Regions from separate parts of the Klebsiella sp. WP3-W18-ESBL-02 genome, predicted to be linked through region 2. Evidence: predicted binding sites of a transcription regulator. Region 2 holds the regulator's gene; each other region holds the start of a gene.
The links. The regulator Fur, encoded in region 2, represses iron uptake genes when iron is present. The targets are predictions, from matches to a motif close to ATAATAATGAGAACNACTATCAA.

Region 1: the regulator Fur is predicted to act here: its motif matches at 2,522-2,544, upstream of bfd (bacterioferritin-associated ferredoxin).
Region 3: the regulator Fur is predicted to act here: its motif matches at 2,918-2,940, upstream of exbB (tol-pal system-associated acyl-CoA thioesterase).

What each region holds. Positions count from the first base shown of each region.
Region 1 is NZ_AP021972.1:493,500-498,542, reverse strand. It holds gene rplC (50S ribosomal protein L3) at 1-562, opposite strand, end outside; gene rpsJ (30S ribosomal protein S10) at 595-906, opposite strand; gene H7R56_RS02370 (prepilin peptidase) at 1,284-1,760, shown strand; gene bfr (bacterioferritin) at 1,744-2,220, opposite strand; gene bfd (bacterioferritin-associated ferredoxin) at 2,293-2,487, opposite strand; gene tuf (elongation factor Tu) at 2,671-3,855, opposite strand; gene fusA (elongation factor G) at 3,925-5,043, opposite strand, start outside.
Region 2 is NZ_AP021972.1:3,562,989-3,568,031, forward strand. It holds gene ybfF (esterase) at 1-559, shown strand, start outside; gene ybfE (LexA regulated protein) at 689-982, shown strand; gene fldA (flavodoxin FldA) at 1,133-1,663, shown strand; gene fur (ferric iron uptake transcriptional regulator) at 1,956-2,408, shown strand; gene chiQ (ChiQ/YbfN family lipoprotein) at 2,530-2,868, opposite strand; gene chiP (chitoporin ChiP) at 2,919-4,325, opposite strand; gene glnS (glutamine--tRNA ligase) at 4,774-5,043, opposite strand, start outside.
Region 3 is NZ_AP021972.1:766,893-771,935, reverse strand. It holds gene H7R56_RS03770 (methyl-accepting chemotaxis protein) at 9-1,460, opposite strand; gene exbD (TonB system transport protein ExbD) at 1,693-2,118, opposite strand; gene exbB (tol-pal system-associated acyl-CoA thioesterase) at 2,125-2,856, opposite strand; gene metC (cystathionine beta-lyase) at 3,108-4,295, shown strand; gene yghB (DedA family general envelope maintenance protein YghB) at 4,539-5,043, shown strand, end outside.

The DNA of each region.
Region 1 (5,043 bases), 2.1 Mb from region 2:
GCAGCAGGTTGCGCTCAGCGTCAACACGTACTACGTCCAGGCTCTGAACAGTGACGCGTTCGTTGCCCAGCTGACCTGCCATTTTCTTGCCTTTGAACACTTTGCCCGGAGTCTGGTTCTGACCGATAGAACCCGGAACGCGGTGGGACAAGGAGTTACCGTGAGTAGCGTCCTGGGTACGGAAGTTCCAGCGCTTAACGGTACCAGCGAAACCTTTACCTTTAGAGGTACCGGTTACGTCAACTTTTTTAACGTCAGCAAACAGTTCTACGCTGATGCTCTGACCTACGGTGTATTCTTCACCATCAGCCAGACGGAATTCCCACAGGCCGCGACCGGCTTCTACGCCAGCTTTAGCGAAGTGGCCAGCTTCCGGCTTAGTTACACGGTTAGCTTTTTTAGCACCAGTGGTAACCTGAACAGCGCGATAGCCATCGTTAGCCAGATCTTTGATCTGAGTAACGCGGTTTGCTTCAACTTCGATAACGGTTACTGGGATAGATACGCCATCTTCAGTGAAGATGCGGGTCATACCCACTTTTTTACCGACTAAACCAATCATTGTATCAACCTCTCAATCGCTCGATGACCTGATTAACCCAGGCTGATCTGCACGTCTACACCGGCAGCCAGGTCCAGACGCATCAGAGCATCAACGGTTTTTTCAGTTGGCTCAACGATGTCAACCAGACGCTTGTGAGTACGAATCTCGTACTGATCACGCGCGTCTTTGTTAACGTGCGGAGAGATCAGAACGGTGAAACGCTCTTTGCGGGTCGGCAGCGGGATCGGACCACGGACTTGCGCACCAGTGCGCTTAGCAGTCTCGACGATTTCCGCGGTTGATTGATCGATCAGACGATGATCAAACGCTTTCAGGCGGATACGGATTCTTTGGTTCTGCATGAGACCAGAGCTCCAATTATTTTATAGACGAAATAGTTACTCCTCAAACCCATTACGATTGATGGGAGAGTGTAACCGTTCTTACAGAGTTCCCCAATTGGGAACATTGTCTGGTATCGCTTTCGCAGTACCTGGTTCAGATTGAACCGCCTGTCAATATTAGACAAGCCCGCGCATTATACACAAATGCCCATGTGAAGCAAGTCGTGTTTATTAAATAGTCACCTTATTCTGCGGAAAGAGGCGCAAAGCAGCCTGCAAAACGGCAAGCCGCGCAATTTTTCTGGATAACGCCTCGCACAGCGTGATGTTGCCGTTTGCCACCCTTCTCCCCTCCCGCCACACTCGCCCAATATTTCCAGACCGGTATCCAAACAATGACGCTTATCGCCTTTCCTTTCTTTATTGCCTACGTGCTGTTGAGCAGCGCCCTGTGCTGGCATGACGCTCGCACGGGGTTGCTGCCCGACCGTCTCACCTGCCCTCTCCTGTGGGCGGGGCTGCTCTTTCAGCTGAGCCTGCGGCCGGCTAACGTTAATGATGCACTATGGGGAATTTTTGCCGGCTATGGTGCCATGGCCATGATTTATTGGGGATACCGGGGGCTTCGCGGGCGTGAGGGATTAGGCTACGGCGACGTAAAATATCTGGCGGCGTTGGGAGCGTGGCATGGCTGGCCATCGCTGCCGGTTTTAGTGCTAACGGCCAGCACGATGGCTGCGATATACGTATTCAGCACAGCCTGCTGGCAACGCTCGTTGGCGGGCATAAAAAACCCGCTGCCGTTCGGTCCATTTCTGGGGGCTGCGGGTTTTATTGTTGCCGGCGTGTCGGGGTTTAATCTTCGACTTTGATCTGCGACTGAAGGTAGTTCTGCAGGCCAATTTTACTAATCAAATCCAGCTCGGTTTCCAGCCAGTCGATGTGATGTTCTTCCTCAGTCAGGATATTGATCAGCATATCGCGACTGACATAATCATGAACACTATCGGCATAGGCTATCGCTTCACGGAGATCTTTCGCGCCGTCCAGCTCAAGCTTAAGGTCAGACTGCAGCATCTCCTCGACGTCCTCGCCGATATGCAGCTTGCCCAGGTCCTGCAGATTGGGGATCCCTTCAAGAAACAGAATACGCTCGATGTAGCGATCGGCGTGTTTCATTTCATCGATGGATTCGTGATACTCAATATCGTTGAGGCGCATCAGGCCCCAGTTTTTGAACATTCTCGCGTGGAGAAAGTATTGGTTTATTGCGACAAGCTCGTTTCCCAATAATTTATTGAGATAATTTATTATCTTAACATCACCTTTCATTTTATAGACCCTCCGCTTCCACATATTGAAGCGTAGAACGGACTACAGGGATGTCAAAAAAGAAATCCGGGCTCAGGCAATCTCTTTGAACTCTGGCATTTGCATTAATTCGTCTTCCATCACCTCACGGGCCGCACGAACGCATTTACCGCATTGATTTCCAATAGGAATACATTTTCTTAACTGCTGGAAAGACTGCGGATGAAACTGGCGTACTGCCTGGCGAATTTTTTTATCGCTGACGCCATTACATAAACAAACGTACATACCCACTCCCGTTCAATTTCTGAACAAAGTGTAAGTGAGAATAATTATGATTACAATAGCGACATGCAAATTGCAGCACGAAAGAGATAAAGAGAGCGGTTAAAAATGCGTAGTAATAAACATCAGAAAAGCAAAAAGGGCGCCGAAGCGCCCTTTTTAAGCTCAAAGCTAATTAAGCAATAATTAGCTCATTACTTTAGCAACAACGCCCGCACCTACAGTACGGCCGCCTTCACGGATTGCGAAACGCAGACCGTCGTCCATCGCGATCGGGTGGATCAGGGTAACAACCATTTTGATGTTGTCGCCCGGCATGACCATCTCAACGCCTTCCGGCAGTTCGATGGTACCAGTCACGTCAGTAGTACGGAAGTAGAACTGCGGACGGTAGCCTTTGAAGAACGGAGTATGACGGCCGCCTTCGTCTTTGGACAGGATGTACACTTCAGATTCGAACTTGGTGTGCGGCTTGATAGAACCCGGCTTAGCCAGTACCTGACCACGTTCGATTTCTTCACGTTTGATACCACGCAGCAGAACACCAACGTTCTCACCAGCACGGCCTTCGTCCAGCAGTTTGCGGAACATTTCAACGCCAGTACAGGTAGACTTAGCAGTCTCTTTGATACCAACGATTTCAACTTCTTCGCCAACTTTGATGATACCGCGTTCTACACGACCGGTAACAACGGTACCACGACCGGAGATGGAGAATACGTCTTCGATCGGCAGCAGGAACGGCTTATCGATAGCACGTTCTGGTTCCGGGATGTAAGAATCCAGGAAGCCAGCCAGTTCGATGATTTTCGCTTCCCACTCTGCTTCGCCTTCCAGCGCTTTCAGAGCAGAACCACGAACGATCGGAGTGTCGTCGCCCGGGAAATCGTACTGAGACAGAAGTTCACGAACTTCCATTTCAACCAGTTCCAGCAGCTCTTCGTCATCAACCATGTCGCATTTGTTCAGGAACACGATGATGTACGGAACGCCTACCTGACGACCCAGCAGGATGTGCTCACGAGTCTGCGGCATCGGGCCGTCAGTCGCAGCAACAACCAGGATCGCGCCATCCATCTGCGCAGCACCGGTGATCATGTTTTTAACATAGTCGGCGTGGCCCGGGCAGTCTACGTGTGCGTAGTGGCGAGTCGGGGTGTCATATTCAACGTGAGAAGTGTTGATGGTGATACCACGAGCTTTTTCTTCCGGCGCGTTATCGATCTGGTCGAAAGCACGAGCAGCACCGCCGTAGGTTTTAGCCAGTACGGTGGTGATTGCAGCGGTCAGGGTAGTTTTACCGTGGTCAACGTGGCCGATGGTGCCGACGTTAACGTGCGGTTTTGTACGTTCAAATTTTTCTTTAGACACGGCTATATTCCTTACTATAGTGCTCTCCCCTTTGGAGAGAGCACGGGACTTAGGTTTTAATCCTGTGGATTATTTACCACGGGCTTCAATAACGGCCTGAGCAACGTTGTTCGGCGCATCGTCGTACTTCAGGAACTCCATGGAGTAAGAAGCACGGCCTTTGGTCAGTGAACGCAGCTGAGTTGCATAACCGAACATTTCGGACAGCGGAACTTCAGCGTGGATCACAACGCCAGTCACGTTGGATTCCTGACCTTTGAGCATACCACGACGGCGGCTCAAGTCACCGATAACGTCACCAGTGTTCTCTTCCGGAGTCTCTACTTCAACCTTCATGATCGGTTCAAGCAGAACTGGTTTTGCTTTCTTAAAGCCATCTTTGAAGGCGATAGAAGCGGCCAGTTTAAACGCCAGTTCAGAGGAGTCAACGTCATGGTAAGAACCGAAGTGCAGACGAACACCCATGTCAACAACCGGGTAACCAGCCAGCGGGCCAGATTTCAGCTGTTCCTGGATACCTTTATCAACGGCCGGGATGTATTCGCCAGGGATTACACCACCTTTAATGTCGTTGATGAACTCGTAGCCTTTCGGGTTGGAACCCGGCTCCAGCGGGTACATGTCGATAACAACATGACCGTACTGACCGCGACCACCAGACTGCTTAGCGTGTTTACCTTCGATATCGGTAACTTTCGCGCGAATCGCTTCACGGTAAGCAACCTGAGGTTTACCGACGTTCGCTTCAACGTTGAATTCACGTTTCATACGGTCAACGATGATGTCGAGGTGCAGCTCACCCATACCGGCGATAATGGTCTGGTTAGATTCTTCGTCGGTCCATACGCGGAATGACGGGTCTTCTTTAGCCAGACGGCCCAGAGCCAGACCCATTTTTTCCTGGTCAGCTTTGGTTTTCGGTTCTACTGCGATGGAGATTACCGGCTCAGGGAATTCCATACGTTCCAGAATGATCGGCGCATCCGGGTCACACAGGGTGTCACCAGTGGTTACGTCTTTCAGACCGATTGCAGCAGCGATGTCGCCCGCGCGAACTTCTTTGATCTCTTCACGTTTGTTAGCGTGCATCTGAACGATACGACCGAAACGCTCACGTGCAGTTTTCACGGAGTTCAGTACGGTATCACCAGAGTTAACCACACCGGAGTACACACGGAAGAAGGTCAG
Region 2 (5,043 bases):
GGATCTGCTGGATACCCTGGACGCCAACCAGATTGAAAAAGCCACGCTGATTGGCCATTCCATGGGTGGTAAAGCCGTCATGGCGATGACCGCGCTGGCTCCGGAGCGGATTGACCGCCTGGTCGCGATCGATATTGCGCCGGTGGACTACCACGTGCGCCGTCACGATGAGATTTTTGCCGCCATTAACGCCGTCACCAGCGCCGGAGTTGCCACTCGCCAACAAGCGGCAACGGTCATGCGCGAGTATTTGCATCAAGAGGGCGTCATTCAATTCCTGCTGAAGTCGTTCGTTGACGGCGGTTGGCGCTTTAACGTACCGGTGCTGTGGGAACAATACCCGCATATCGTGGGCTGGGAGGCCATTCCGGCCTGGGATCATCCGGCACTGTTTATTCCCGGCGGCAACTCGCCGTACGTTACGGAAGCCTACCGCGCCGATCTGCTCGCCCAGTTCCCGCAGGCCAGAGCGCACGTCATTGCCGGTGCAGGACACTGGGTGCACGCGGAAAAACCGGATGCGGTACTGCGTGCCATCCGCCGCTACCTCGCAGAGTGATTAAAAATGCATCGACCGCGCGTCAGAATGGCCGTGGTCGTTGGCGTGCGGGCCCCACTGTTGTATGATTGCGCGCTGTCTGCATCGGGCACCGCCCGGTAGCTTGTTTCCCCGAAGTCACTCTGAACCATGGCAAAAGAACAAACGGACCGTACGACATTAGATTTGTTCGCAAATGAGCGTCGGCCGGGAAGACCCAAAACCAATCCGCTTTCGCGTGACGAACAGCTCCGCATTAATAAGCGCAATCAGCTCAAACGCGATAAAGTTCGCGGGCTTAAGCGCGTCGAGCTCAAACTGAACAGCGACGCCGTTGATGCGCTTAACGAGCTGGCAACTGCCCGTGACATGAGCCGTAGCGAACTCATCGAAGAAATTCTGATGAGCCAGTTAGCCCTGTTGCACGGACAGGGGAACGTCTGAAAAATCCCCCAGAACACACTTTCATGTAGCAGAGTGTGCAGTCCGGCACGATAGCTGTTTCCGCACGCTTCTCTGTTCTGCTATGATTGCCCTTATCTGTGGGCAATAAGCCACCACCATATCATTAAGTTTCAAGAGGTTATTTTACTCATGGCAATCGTTGGCATCTTCTTCGGTAGCGACACCGGGAACACCGAAAATATCGCAAAAATGATTCAAAAACAGCTTGGTAAAGATGTCGCAGACGTTCACGACATTGCCAAGAGCAGCAAAGAAGACCTGGCGGGCTACGATATCCTGCTGCTGGGTATCCCGACCTGGTACTACGGTGAAGCACAGTGCGACTGGGATGATTTCTTCCCATCACTGGAAGAAGTGGACTTCAACGGTAAGCTGGTTGCGCTGTTCGGCTGCGGCGATCAGGAAGATTATGCGGAATACTTCTGCGATGCGCTGGGCACCATCCGTGACATCATTGAACCAAACGGCGCCACCATCGTCGGCCACTGGCCGACCGCGGGCTACCATTTTGAAGCCTCTAAAGGTCTGGCCGATGACGACCACTTTGTCGGTCTGGCCATTGACGAAGATCGTCAGCCGGAGCTGACCGCAGAGCGCGTTGAAAAATGGGTTAAACAGGTCGCGGAAGAACTGCACCTGGACGAAATTAAAAACGCCTGATGATAATGAGGCGCAATTATGAAATTGCGCCTCATTAATAGGTAAAAGCAATCAAAATAATAGCTACATTTTTTTAACTTTTTAGCGCATACCTGTACAATATCTTCTGATTTAGCGCGGTCTCATCGGGAGTTTGTCGATGAAGCCTCGTTTTTGAAAGCTTAGTTTACCCAAGTCTTGCTGTTTTCATTTCAATAGGGTCATTCTATAATGAGACGCATTAAAACGGGTGAATTCTCTGTGATACTTTCGCTGATGGAAGTTAATCGTTTAGCAACAGGACAGATTCCGCATGACTGACAATAATACCGCATTAAAGAAGGCTGGCCTGAAAGTCACACTTCCACGGTTAAAGATCCTGGAAGTGCTTCAGGGGCCGGACAACCACCATGTCAGTGCGGAAGACTTATACAAACGCCTGATCGACATGGGTGAAGAAATTGGTCTGGCGACGGTTTACCGCGTCCTGAACCAGTTTGACGATGCTGGCATCGTTACCCGTCATAACTTTGAAGGCGGCAAATCCGTTTTCGAACTGACCCAGCAGCATCACCACGATCACCTGATCTGCCTTGATTGCGGGAAAGTGATCGAGTTTAGCGATGATTCCATTGAAGCTCGCCAGCGTGAAATCGCCGCGAAGCACGGTATTCGCCTGACTAACCATAGTCTTTATCTGTACGGCCACTGCGCTGAAGGCGACTGCCGTGAAGATGAACACGCTCACGACGCCGTAGAAAAATAACGCGTCGTCTTCGTTAAAAACCAGCGCTATCCGCTGGTTTTTTTTCGCCTGCCGTCAGATATTGGCCATAAAAAAACCGCTGCAAGCAGCGGTTTTTTCAGTTATTAGCGTGGCGGAATATTTATTTTTGCGCAGGAGTATTGTTGCTGCGAATTTCCTGCCACATTTTATCGCATTTGGCTTTTACCGCCTGGTCGTTACCGGTACGGGTTGCCTGAATGCACTGCTGATAATCCAGCACGCGCACGCTTTCCTGGTTAGCAAACTGCTGGTGCTGCTTCTCTTGTTTCAGCACGTTCAGCACGCTTTGGCAGGCTTCGATTTTATCCGGATTACCCTGCGCGGTGTTGATACAGGCGCTGTAGGCATCCTTCAGCTTGCTGTCTTCTTTTGGCGCTGGCGGCTGAACACAGGCGGTCAGCCCTGCGGCCATCAGAGCAACCATAATCAGTTTTTTCATACGATGAGCCTCTTAGCGGCGGCAGAGGTCTCCCCCTGCCGCATCATGCATCAGAAAATAGTGAACGGAGCGATAACCATGAATTTCACGTCGCGCTCATCCTGGAAGATGTTGCCGTAACCACCGCCCCAGCTCGGGATATCGGAGTGGTTGTCATACTGAGTGAAGTGCAGTTTGAAGAGCGTACCCTTCGCGCGGCCTTCCTGTACGGTGTACATCGCATCCAGACTGTATGCAGACTCTCTGATAGTGTTGTTTTTGTTGTAGTAAGCATCCGGGTTGCTCTGCCAGGTCGCTGGCTTCGCATCCCATGCATAAACATAGGAAGCCCCTACTGCCCAGCCCGGCAGGTTCCAGTTCTTCAGGTCATACATGGTACCGAAGAAGACCGCCTTTTCGCCGTTGGCGTTGAAGTCAGAACGGTTATCCCACCAGATATCCAGACGACCGTTGGACGATGCGTAGGTCGGGGTCATACGTTGCAGGAAGTAACCCTGCTGACCGTCGGCCTTAACCCAGGTCCCTTCCAGGCGGAAGTCAAAGACTTCGTTCAGCTTGTAGCCGAATGTCAGCGCCTGCAGCCAGGCGGTGCCATCATAGATATCGTTTACGCTGCCGTCGTTAACCTTGTCGCGCGTACCGTAGAACTGGTAGCTGGTGGTCAGCGGGCCGCCAGGAATATCAAACTTGTAGCTGGCTTTGGCGAAGTACTGATCAACATACCCTTCCGCCTGACCGAATGCCGCTTCCAGCACCAGGTTGTTTTTGAAATCATATTTCGCGCCAACGGAGTGCAGATAATCAACCTTGGTCTTCTTATCGGCCTGATAGAAGTCGTCCATCTCCAGGTGCCACGGCGCTTTATACTCGTTGGTCCACATGTACGAGAAGCTCAGCGCACCGTTGTCGCCGTAGTCGAAATTCGCCCCGGCTTCAGCACCCTGATAGGTACCCGGCATAAAGCTCCAGTGCGGCGCCAGCAGGGTTTGACCGGTTGGCTGAATGTAACCGGCACGTGCCCAGGTTGGGCCCAGTTTAAATTTAGCTGCCGCTTTATACAGGCTGATACCGCTCTTATCGCCGCTGTAATCTTCGCTGTAACCTTTGTTTTTCGACGAGAAGGCAATTTCGTTCGGGTGGCCACTTTCGCTGCTTTCCGCCATTTCAATTGCGGTAAACGCCGCAATATCAATACCGAACATGTCAGCCGCATAGCCAGACTGGAAATCAAGGTTAGCGTTCCAGGTGGAGTGGGAAAGGTTGGTTTTATATTTGTCGTGGTCGGTCACATCTTTACGGTCACGTTCACGCTGCCAGTAATAGACGCCACCGGTCAATGTTGAATCATCAATAAACCCTTCCGCTTTGGCTTCCGGGGTCATTGCAAAACCTGAGAGTGCTGTCACACCGGCGATAGCCAGCGCCAGCGTACTACGTTTGCCACTAAACGTACGCATAGTTATATCCTCTTTGACTTTTAAAATGCCGCCGCAAAGCAGAGGCAAAAAATAAAACTTAAAAAAAATGAACTTCTGGAAAAAGATATTTAGTACACGGATAGACTATTTTTCGCGACGCGAATTATCAATCCTTTTCCGCAACAAGAGTGCAGGATTATGACAAAGCGCACATATTTGGTTTCAATGTGTAACGTAATGCGTTATTAACATTTATCCACGCCAGCCCTTGCGGGGCCTGAGTGGAATGTTAATGAGACCGTTTACATTCAGAATGTGTGATGGGAGTTGTAAAAAAAAACGAACGTATCAGACCCAGGATATTACTATTAATTCGCTCTGCGAAATGATAAGTCATCATGAACGATACGGGGATAAAATTACCCTCCGGTTTCTGGCGTAAAAAAAAACGCCGCAAAAGCGGCGTTTTTTATTCTGCTGAGTGAGCTTAGCCCGCCCAGGTATCACGTAAACCGACGGTACGGTTAAAGACCAGCTTATCCGCGGTGGTGTAGCGGCTGTCGAGACAGAAGTACCCCTCACGCTCAAACTGATACGCTTTACCGGCCTCTGCGGCCTGCAGAGACGGTTCGGCATAGCCCTGCTTGATGACCAGCGACTCAGGGTTCATCACCGCGAGGAAGTCTTCCGCAGCGCCCGGATTCGGCACGCTGAACAGACGGTCATACAGACGAATTTCTACCGGTAGCGCATGCGC
Region 3 (5,043 bases), 2.4 Mb from region 2:
TTATGCACTTACACCAGCCTGAATACCGAAATCGCCGACTTCAGTTCACCGGTTTGCTGCTGCTGCTGATGCGCCACCTGAATAGTTTGCGCCACGTGCTGTGCGTTCTCCTGCACGCTGGCATCAATGTGGGCAATACTGCCCTTCATCTGGAGAACGCTGGCGCGCTGCTGGTCGCTCATAGATGAAAGCACGTCGACGCAGGATTGCAGACTATCAATGTTGCTGATGATCGCCGCCATGGTTTTCCCGGCCCGCTCAACCTGCTCACTCCCCTGATGCGTACGCTCGACTGAGGCGGAAATGAGCTGGCGGATATCGCGTGCAGCGCCTTCACAGCGGAGCGCCAGCGTGCGCACTTCGGCAGCCACGACGGCAAACCCTTTGCCGTGCGCGCCGGCTCTGGCCGCTTCAACGGAAGCATTGAGCGACAGAATATTCGTCTGGAAGGCGATGCCGTCAATCATCTCCAGAATGCCGCTGATCTTTTGCGATTCATCACGGATGTGCGTCATGGACGCCATCGCCGCGCGGATATTCTCTCCCCCTTCTCGCGCTACGCCGCTGGCCTGCTCTGCCAGCGATCGCGCTTCGCTGGCCTTCTCGCTGGTGAGCGAGGCGGCGGCGGCGAGCTGTTCCATGGCGCTGGCGGTGACCGCCAACGAACGCGCCTGGCTGTCCGTACGTTCAGACAGCGCCGTATTGCGCTGCAGCAGCGTTTGCGATGCATCCAGCAGTTGAGAAACGTTGCCGCTTACCTGCTCCAGCGTCGTTCGCATGGCGTCGAGCGTCAGGCTAAAGGTACGGGCAAAAGGCGAACGGCTGGTTTTGCTGTCGCGCTCAAGCGTCAGGTAACCCGACTCGCGGTTAATCACCGCCGCCAGCTTCGCCACCTCGCTGGCCGAGCGAGCATCCTGCTCCATGCGTACTGCCAGAAAGACCAGGAATACCGTCTGCACGACCACAAACAGGCCGTGCATAATCACCATATGCAGGCCGGGGTGCATAAAGACGGCAATATGAAATAAGCCATATTGCTGTAAATAATTAAACACCAGATGATGCAGCGCAATCACCGCCGCACCCATAATTAACGGCCGCCAATCACGCCAGGCCAGCAGCGCAGAGAGCAGTACAAATACCGAAAAATGATATTCAGTTTCCCCTTCACCAAGCTGAATAAGTAGCGCAGAGTAGGCCATCAAAATAACAGCATAAGCCAGCCGGGCGATCAGTCTGCCGGAGAAAAGCAGCGTCATGATGGTGCCAAGGACAGTCAGACAGCTTGCCACCAGCAACGCCAGAGCAGGATTATCATGGCGCCATCCCACCGCGAGCGAAATAAACCACATAACCCAAACCAGCACCAACAGCAGGCGGTCCGCCCTCTGACGAATTGTCGATAACGAGATGAGGTCACGATGCGTGCCTTCAGCTTGTCGCAAAGATATTATGGCCATGATAATGTCCGTCCGCTGCAGGTTTATATATTATTGTTAGCGTTCAGAATTAAGCGTAGAAAGGTTATTTCAGGCTAGCCACTCTAACGTTAAAAATATATAACGCGAATGAAGCACTGCTAAATAACATTTAAATATCAGCAGAAATGCCGTGCAGAAAATAAGACTTAAGATAAATATGATATTATCAGGGGGATATAACGGATGGCGCAGAGCGCGCCATCCGGTGTGATTATTTTTTCGCGACGGTCTCTTCGCCAACCAGGCCAATCTTCAGATAGCCCGCCTGATGAAGCGTATCCATAACCTTCATCATCGTTTCATAGTCCACCGTTTTATCGGCGCGGAAGAAGATGGTGGTGTCTTTCTTGCCTTCCGTCAGCGCTTCCAGCGCCGTGACCATATTGTCATCGGTGATGGGATCATTACCGAGGAACATCGATTTATCCGCTTTCACCGACAGGTAGACCGGTTTTTCCGGGCGTGGCTGCGGTTGGCTAGAAGACGCCGGCAGATTCACTTTGACATCGACGGTCGCCAGCGGTGCGGCAACCATGAAGATAATCAAGAGCACCAGCATGACGTCGATAAACGGCGTCACGTTGATTTCATGCATTTCGCCGGTGTCGTCCAGATTTTCATTAAGACGCATTGCCATGGGGCATTAACCTACTCGTAATTTCTGGGCGGTACGGACCGGATGCACGCCGCTGGCGCTGAGATCCAGATCGCGACTCTGCAGCAGCAGAACCTGGGCGGCCACATCGCTAAGGTTGGCCTTGAAGCCGCCGATGAGACGCGCGAAGACGTTATAAATCACCACCGCCGGAATCGCGGCAAACAGGCCAATCGCAGTCGCCAGCAGGGCTTCTGCGATACCCGGTGCCACCACCGCCAGGTTAGTGGTTTGGGTCTGGGCGATACCGATAAAGCTGTTCATGATGCCCCATACGGTGCCGAACAGGCCGACGAACGGAGAGATAGCACCGATGGTCGCGAGGAAGCCGTTACCGCGTCCCATGTGACGGCCTACCGCCGCAACGCGACGTTCAAGACGGAAACCGGTACGTTCTTTAATGCCTTCGTTGTCTTGCGAACCGGCCGAAAGCTCGAGTTCGTTCTGCGCTTCATTAATCAGCTGGCTGCTCAGGCTGCGGGCGTCGAATGCGGCGGCCGTTTCGTGCGCCTGATTGAGTGAACGCGCATCGGCTAACAGCTTCTGTTCGCGCTTGAGGCGGCGCTTATGAGAAATGAGCTCGGCGCCCTTGCTGAAGAAAATAGCCCAGGTGACGACGGATGCCAGTATCAAGCCAATCATGACCACTTTAACCACGATGTCGGCATGATGATACATACCCCAAACGGAGAGATCCGCCTGCATCAAATTATTACCCACTGTGTATCTCCAGGACATAAATCACAAAATCTGAGACCAATAATATCAAAACAACGTCGAATTGATAGTAGTTCTCATTAGTATTTACATATTGACTCAAATCACACTTATTTTCCTTGCGCTTACGCAGTAAAAAAGTTTTCTGCGCGCTTTTTGGCAAAATTTTCTCCTGTATGCGTTTGCAACGCGCCATCGCATGAACAATCGTGATAGTTTAGACGTCCAGACGTATAAAAACAGGTAGACCCAAGATGGCAGACAAGCACCTTGATACCGCGCTGGTTAACGCCGGACGCAGCAAAAAATACACCCAGGGATCGGTAAACAGCGTGATTCAGCGCGCCTCTTCGCTGGTTTTCGAGACCGTTGCCGCCAAGAAACAGGCAACCCGTAACCGCGCCAACGGCGAGCTGTTTTATGGCCGTCGCGGGACGCTCACGCATTTCTCACTCCAGGAGGCCATGTGCGAGCTGGAAGGCGGCGCCGGCTGCGCGCTCTTCCCCTGCGGTGCGGCGGCGGTCGCCAACACCATTCTGGCCTTCGTCGAGCAGGGCGATCACGTCCTGCTGACCAACACCGCCTATGAGCCGACGCAGGATTTTTGCACCAAAATTCTTGGCAAGCTGGGCGTAAGCACCGGCTGGTTCGACCCGTTGATTGGCGCCGACATTGCTGGCCTGATCCAGCCCAACACCAAAGTGGTGTTCCTGGAATCACCGGGTTCGATCACCATGGAAGTGCATGACGTGCCGGCGATTGTTGCCGCCGTGCGCAGCGTTGCGCCCGAGGCGATCATCATGATCGACAACACCTGGGCGGCGGGGATTCTGTTCAAAGCGCTCGATTTCGATATCGATATTTCCATTCAGGCCGGCACCAAATATTTAATTGGTCACTCAGACGCCATGGTCGGTACGGCGGTAGCCAATGAACGCTGCTGGGCGCAGCTGCGCGAAAATGCCTACCTGATGGGTCAGATGCTCGACGCGGATACCGCCTATATGACCAGCCGCGGCCTGCGCACGCTGGGCGTGCGCCTGCGCCAGCACCATGAAAGCAGCCTGAAAATTGCCGAATGGCTGGCACAGCAGCCGCAGGTGGCGCGCGTTAACCACCCGGCGCTGCCGGGCAGCAAAGGCCATGAGTTCTGGCAGCGCGACTTCACCGGCAGCAGCGGCCTGTTCTCCTTCGTTTTGAATAAACGTCTGAATAACGATGAGCTGGCGCAGTATCTCGATAACTTTTCGCTGTTCAGCATGGCGTACTCGTGGGGCGGCTTTGAATCGCTTATTCTGGCCAACCAACCGGAAGAGCTCGCCAGCATCCGCCCTGAAGGTAAGATTGATTTTGAGGGCACGCTCATCCGCGTTCACATCGGCCTGGAGAACGTTGACGATCTGATTGAGGATTTAGCGGCAGGATTCGCCCGCATCGTGTAACATAGCCGGGCCCGGCATGGTCAGTGCCGGGCGGGTTAGCAATGTTTTTGGCGCAGCCTACGGCGGCGTCACCGATGTTGAGAACAGTCGGTTCCCGAGTGCCCTCGTCGCCAGGCGTAAACAAATTTCACGTGATTGTCAGCCAGGCTGAACAATACGGCTTCATTTGTTGCGTCCGGGATCAAGGTGTTCTTAAGAATTCGGGCGTACAATAAGTGAAAACGCTGTTCCACAGGAATGTCCATGGTCGTTATTCAAGATATAGTCGCCGCGCTTTGGCAGCACGATTTTGCTGCCCTGGCGAATCCGCACGTCGTGGGGGTTGTTTATCTGGTCATGTTTGCCACTCTGTTTCTGGAAAACGGCCTGCTCCCCGCCTCCTTCCTCCCCGGCGATAGCCTATTGCTATTGGCGGGCGCGCTCATCGCCAAGGGCGTGATGGGCTACGTCCCTACCCTCGTCATCCTGACCACCGCCGCCAGCCTCGGCTGCTGGCTGAGCTATATTCAGGGCCGCTGGCTGGGCAACACCCGAGTGGTAAAAGGCTGGCTCGCACAGCTGCCGGAAAAATACCATCAGCGCGCAACCTGTATGTTCGACCGCCACGGCCTGCTGGCGCTGCTCGCCGGGCGCTTCCTGGCATTCGTGCGCACCCTGCTGCCAACAATGGCGGGCATTTCCGGCCTGCCGAATCGTCGCTTCCAGCTGTTTAACTGGCTAAGCGCGCTGCTGTGGGTGGGCGTGGTCA